2 regions of the Providencia sp. PROV208 genome follow, and region 1 is predicted to be linked to the other one. Evidence: predicted binding sites of a transcription regulator. Region 1 holds the regulator's gene; the other holds the start of a gene.
What was found. Region 1 encodes sigma-54, which starts transcription at its own class of promoters, with help from an activator protein. Its sites were predicted from a motif close to GTTGGCACANNTTTCGCTNT; they were not measured.
Positions count from the first base shown of each region.

Region 2: a site for sigma-54 is predicted at 1,418-1,437, ahead of glnA (glutamate--ammonia ligase). Genes of this name have one in related genera too.

Region 1 is NZ_JAMPNS010000008.1:199,420-202,827, reverse strand. It holds gene hpf (ribosome hibernation promoting factor) at 37-324, opposite strand; gene rpoN (RNA polymerase factor sigma-54) at 348-1,793, opposite strand; gene lptB (LPS export ABC transporter ATP-binding protein) at 1,857-2,582, opposite strand; gene lptA (lipopolysaccharide ABC transporter substrate-binding protein LptA) at 2,588-3,145, opposite strand; gene lptC (LPS export ABC transporter periplasmic protein LptC) at 3,129-3,408, opposite strand, start outside.
Region 2 is NZ_JAMPNS010000012.1:92,743-96,150, forward strand. It holds gene typA (ribosome-dependent GTPase TypA) at 1-38, opposite strand, end outside; gene PR766_RS10645 (PadR family transcriptional regulator) at 464-1,210, shown strand; gene glnA (glutamate--ammonia ligase) at 1,565-2,974, shown strand; gene glnL (nitrogen regulation protein NR(II)) at 3,139-3,408, shown strand, end outside.

The sequences.
Region 1 (3,408 bases):
TTAGAACATTAATCAGTCAAGGACTGGCTAAATGTATTAGTGTTGTCTCAGTTTTTCTTTATGTTTGGTTAATTGGCGTGACAGCTTATCAAGGAGTAAATCAAGTGCCGCGTACATGTCGTCATCTTCCGCTGATGCGTGAAGCTCTGCACCGTTGAGTTGCAGGGTGGCTTCAGCAATTTGCTGAACTTTTTCCACTTTCAGAACGACTTGGATACTGTTAATACGATCAAACAATTGCTCTAATTTCTTGAGTTTTTTCTCAACCGTTTCGCGCAATGCCGGTGTAACTTCAATATTGTGTCCAGTAATCTGAAATTCCATACAATCTTCCTTATCTTATTGGGTTAAACCAACTGTTTACGTTGATTTGATGGCGGAATAGATAATGACTCACGATACTTAGCAACAGTTCGACGAGCAACTTGTATACCTTGCTCTGCCAGCATACTCGTCAATTTACTGTCACTCAATGGTTTTGCTGGGTTTTCCGCAGCAATCAGCTTCTTCACCAGTGCACGAATAGCAGTGGAAGAGGCTTCTCCTCCGGTGTCTGTACTGACGTGACTGGAGAAAAAATACTTCAATTCAAAAATGCCTCGCGGGCAGTGGAGGTATTTTTGGGTTGTCACACGAGAGATAGTCGATTCGTGCATATCCACCTGATAAGCAATATCTGCCAAAATCATCGGTTTCATGTACTCTTCACCTAACTCAAAGAATTCTTGTTGTTGCTCAACAATACAGGTCGCCACTTTTAGTAGTGTTTCATGGCGGCTCTCTAAGCTTTTAATCAGCCACTTCGCATCTTGTAAGTGACTACGAATATACTGAGAGTCACTTTCACTGGCTGAATCATTTGCCATTGAAGCATAATGATTGTTAATGCTTAACTTAGGAATGCTATCTGTATTTAACTCAACTTGCCAGTGCCCACCGACTTTTTTCACCAATACATCGGGAATAACATATTCCGATTCACCAGTATTGATGGATTGACCGGGCTTAGGATTCAGCGTGAGAATCAGATCAATTGCCTTTTTTAATGCATCTTCTTTTAAACGTGTCAGTTTGCTCAACTGACGAAAGTCGCGATTTGCTAGTAAATCAATATGATGACTAATAATTAGTTTAGCTTCTTGTAGCCCTGCTGTCTCTTTTGGGTATAAAGAGAGCTGGATTAGCAAACACTCTTTTAAATCCTGAGCTGCTACGCCCAAGGGATCAAAATGTTGAATACGTTTTAAAACAGCGATGACTTCTTCTAAGGTAATATCGGGATTATCGATACCTTCATGGATTTCGCTGATTGGGCTAGTGAGATAGCCTGAATCATCAATAGAGTCAATAATCGAGGTGGCAATTGCACGATCAGTATCGGTAAATGGGGTCAAATCCGCTTGCCAAATCAGATAGTCTTGCAGCGTTTGGGTAGTTTCCCCTTGATATACTGGAAGCTCATCAAAGCTGTAATCGTTGCTGGTTCCTGAAGGCGTTCCCGCGGTATAGATTTCATCCCAATCAGCATCCAATGGTAGCTCATCAGGCATATCTTCTTTTTCTAGCGCATCTTTGGTATCAATTTCGCTGCTGTCCGCTTCGTGGCTCTGATTATCTACACTATCTTGTTCCGAAGATTGTTCTTCTTGCTCAAGTAGCGGATTGGTTTCAAGTGCGAGTTGAATTTCTTGTTGAAGCTCAAGGGTGGATAATTGCAACAAGCGGATTGCCTGCTGCAATTGGGGAGTCATTGCAAGTTGTTGACTGATTCTGAGCTGCAAACTTTGCTTCATGAATGTGCTTTATTCTCCATTACCACTAACACAACCAATATCATGACAACCAACAAGACAAAACTACAGTCTAAAGCCTTCACCTAAATAAACACGTTTAACTTGTTCATTTTCAAGGATCATTTCAGGAGAACCATGTGCAATCAGGTGTCCTTGGCTAACGATATAGGCTCGCTCACAGACATCAAGCGTTTCACGTACGTTATGGTCGGTGATTAAAACACCAAGACCATAGTCACGTAGATGTTGGATGATCTTTTTGATATCCAAAACGGAGATCGGGTCAACCCCTGCAAATGGCTCATCTAACAGAATAAACTTAGGGTTGGCAGCAAGGGCACGTGCAATTTCGACACGGCGGCGTTCACCACCAGAGAGTGATTGACCAACATTGTCGCGCAAATGGGTAATACTAAACTCTTCCATCAGTTCTTCTGCACGTTCTTTACGCTGCTCTGAATTCAAGTCATGACGAATCTCTAAGACCGCCATCAGGTTGTCATAAACGCTTAAACGACGGAAAATAGACGCCTCTTGAGGAAGATAGCCAATGCCACGGCGAGCACGCTCATGCAGAGGTAATAGACTAATATCTTCCCCATCAATTAAAATTTTACCTGCATCCCGCTGAACAATGCCGACTACCATATAAAAAGTGGTCGTTTTACCCGCACCGTTGGGACCTAAGAGACCAACAATTTCCCCTGATTTGACTTCAAGGCTGACGTCAGTCACTACGCTGCGTTTTTTATAGGATTTCGCCAGATTCTCTGCGGTTAGTGTTGCCATAACAATTATTTACTCTTACTAGTTGATGAACCCTGTGCGGCTGGGCCTTTCTCTTGTAACTGTGCTGGTAATAAGACGGTGGTCACGCGTTTACCTTTATCGCTAAATGCTTCCATTTGCTGGGTCGGAACCACATAGGTGATCTTATCGCCTTTGATATTACTGTCGAGCTGTTCAAGGTAAGCATCACCCGTTAATGTGACCAGTTGCTTATCAACTTCATAACGCGCTTTGGATGCGTGACCTTTAATTGGTTTGCCATCGTCCTGTAACTGATAGAAGGTGACGGGGGTACCAAATGCTTCAATGACAATTTTATCGGAATCGCTGCTTGGACGTGTCACGATAACTTTGTTCGCTCTGATATCAATGGAACCTTGTTTAATCACAACGTCATCTGTAAATGTGGTGACATTTTTTTCTAAATCAAGAGATTGCTTCACCGAGTTAATGGTCATCGGTTGTTGGGTATCTGTTTTCAGTGCCATTGCCGGTAGGCTAAGAGCCAAAATTGCACTTGCAACAGCTCCTTGAATAAAACTTTTCTTAGTTACTTGATTCATTTTGTTGCTCTTTTGGTTGTAACTCATAGTGAGTTTTAACATCTTCAATTAATTCAGCGGTTCTTGTACGAAGGTTTCCCTTCATTTTTAAGCCCGTAGAATTTAGCCCGTGTCCGATAATGGTTACTTTATCGTCAGATGAGACATCTTGTGTGACTAGATTGACCACCGCATTATCTGTTGTAATGCGCTGAATTTGAGGCTCTGGAGTCAAACTATCAACTTGAACATCGCTGTACAGATAGAGCACTCGCTCTTTGGTT
Region 2 (3,408 bases), on a different contig from region 1:
GCGATGATGGCGATGTTTCTTAAGTTTTGAATTGACAAGGATTTTTACCGTTTCATTGACAGGAAAGGAATATGCTTATTGAGTCGTTATATAGCTCAAAGCATACTTTCTACTTTAATTTGCTGTTATTTTACACGTTTTTCCACACAAGTGGAATAAATGTGAAAGCCATCACTATTAAAAAAGTTTTTAGCTAAAAAACATTCAGTTGCGTCGTCGTGCAAAAATGCTTAAAAAAATAGCAATTATCAGCACTAGGAAATCACAAAGTGGCAGGATAATACGCTAAAAAGGAAATATTAGCAGCCGAAAAAAAGAATAAAAAATAAACTTTCTTCGCCTATCACTATTTTAAATGCATTTTTTATTATTTAGATATATCTAATTTGACAGTTTAGATATATCGGAATAAAGTGAACCTATCAAATAATTTAGATATATCGAAATAATAACAGAGGTTCCTATGAGAATACATCAATGCCGTCATGTTTATTCCTCACATCATGATGAACATCAACGAGGACACGGTGGCTGCTGCCACAATGAAGAGCGCCAAGAACATCATCATGGTCATGACCATAGTGAATGTTGCCATGGTGAAGGTCGTCATGGTCGTGGACGCGGTGAAGGCTGTCATGGTGAAGGTCGTCACAGTCATGGACGCGGTGAAGGCTGCCACGGCGAAGGTCGTCACGGTCGTGGACGCGGTAAAGGCTTACGTCGCCTGTTTGACCACGGGGATCTGCATATTATGGTGCTCTCTTTAGTGGCAAAAAAACCTAGCTATGGCTATGAAATCATTAAAGACATCCAAGAAGCATCCAATGGCTTATATGTACCAAGCCCGGGCGTCATTTATCCAACATTAACGCTATTAGAAGAACAAGGCTTTTTGGAATCACAGATTGTGGAACGTAATCGCAAAAGTTTCTCTATTACACCTGAAGGGGCTGAACATCTCGCTCAGAATAAGGAAACTGAAACGGTTATCGCCCGTAAATTAGCCAAAGCACGTGAACTACAGCAAGGCAGTAATTTATCGGAAGATATCGAAATGGCAGTTAGCCGCTTTAAAGCCTTATTGCGCCACAAAATGGTACTCAAGCAACTAAATGAAGAACAAACTCACCAAATTGCCACTATCATTAATGATGCCGTCAAACAGATTGAAGAAGTTAATGCGATCTTAACTGACAGTAATGACGAGTAGCTCTGAACTTTATATTGTTACCACAATCCGCCGCGTTGTGCCTATTAATGGCGCTGCGCGGTGCGTGTTTTAACACCCACTGCCAAAATGCACCTAATTGGTGCAAAAAATCTTTTACTTGCACCAATGCAGCGCAATGATAGACTATTTTTTAGCCTCAACGTTGCCATCCTTTCGTCATAATCCACTTTTACTATGATTTCAAAAGTTGGCACGCTTTTCGCTTATACCATCCATAGAGAGCTTGCGATGTTGTTAATGAAATAATCATTCATCTTGCGAAGCCAGATAAACCAACCCATGCACATCTTAAACGCTGCGTGGGTTGATTAGACCCGACCAGGAGAGCCGAGAATGTCCGCTAAACATGTTTTATCGTTAATCGAAGAGCACAATGTTAGATTTATTGATCTGCGTTTTACCGATACCAAAGGTAAAGAGCAACACGTCACTATCCCTGCTCATCAAGTTGACGAAGACTTCTTTGAAGAAGGTCAAATGTTTGATGGTTCATCCATCGGTGGCTGGAAAGGCATCAACGAATCTGACATGGTATTAATGCCAGACGCATCTACCGCAGTGTTAGACCCATTCTACGCAGATAACACCTTAATCATCCGTTGCGATATTTTAGAGCCGGGCACTATGCAAGGCTACGATCGCGACCCTCGCTCAATCTCTAAACGCGCTGAAGACTTCCTACGTTCTAGCGGGATTGCAGATGTAGTGTTATTTGGACCAGAACCTGAATTTTTCGTGTTCGATGACATTCGTTTCGGCAATAGCATGCACAGCAGCTACTATCATATCGATGATATCGAAGCGGCATGGAATACAGGTACTAAATACGAAGGCGGTAACAAAGGTCACCGTCCTGGCGTAAAAGGCGGCTACTTCCCAGTACCACCGGTTGATTCATCACAAGATTTACGTTCTGCTATGTGTACAACAATGGAAGATATGGGCTTAGTCGTTGAAGCTCACCACCATGAAGTAGCAACCGCAGGTCAAAACGAAGTTGCAACTCGCTTTAATACGATGACGAAAAAAGCGGATGAGACTCAAATTTACAAATACGTTGTACACAACGTTGCCCATGCATACGGCAAAACCGCTACCTTTATGCCAAAACCATTAGTCGGTGATAACGGCTCTGGTATGCACTGCCACATGTCTTTATCTAAAGATGGTGTGAACCTGTTTGCAGGCGACAAATACGGCGGATTATCTGAGATGGCGCTGTACTACATCGGCGGTATCATCAAACACGCTCGCGCACTGAACGCCTTTACCAACCCGACGACTAACTCCTACAAACGTTTAGTCCCAGGCTTTGAAGCGCCAGTTATGTTAGCTTACTCAGCACGTAACCGCTCCGCATCTATTCGTATTCCAGTCGTTGCTAGCACGAAAGCGCGTCGTATTGAAGTGCGTTTCCCAGACCCGGCGGCTAACCCATACTTAGCGTTTGCTGCACAGTTAATGGCTGGTCTTGATGGCATCATCAACAAGATCCACCCTGGCGATGCAATGGACAAAAACCTGTACGATTTACCGCCAGAAGAAGCGAAAGAAATCCCAACGGTTGCGGGCTCTTTAGAAGAAGCGCTGGCTGAACTGGATAAAAACCGTGAGTTCTTAACTCGTGGTGGTGTATTTACTGACGATGCTATCGACGCTTACATCGAATTACTGCGTGCCGATATCCAACGTGTTCGTATGGCACCACACCCACTCGAATTTGAAATGTACTACAGTGCGTAACACGCCGTTCCACTGATAGTCTTTGTTGCCGTGAAGCACTTGCCCCATCTTTTGATGGGGCCTTTTCTCTGCACTGAGTGATAAACTGCAAATATTGGCTTCGACGTATCGGTTAATCAGTAAATAACGTATAATGCACCAAAATAGTGCAGGAGCAATATTACATGAAAGCCGAGCATTTACCTGTCCCCGAACATCTCCTCGATTCCTTAATCAACAGCGTATTGGTGCTGGATTATGATTTAGTCATTCATTATGCCAATCACGCCGCTTTACAGATTTTGGCGCAAAGCCCACGTAAGTTGTATGGCACCCCACTCCCTTTACTCTTTAATTATTGTTCATTAAATGATGAGCAGATGCTTAGCAGCTTAAAAACCGGTCACAGCTTTACAGAAAACGAAGTCACGTTAGTACTAAATAACCATTCTCAT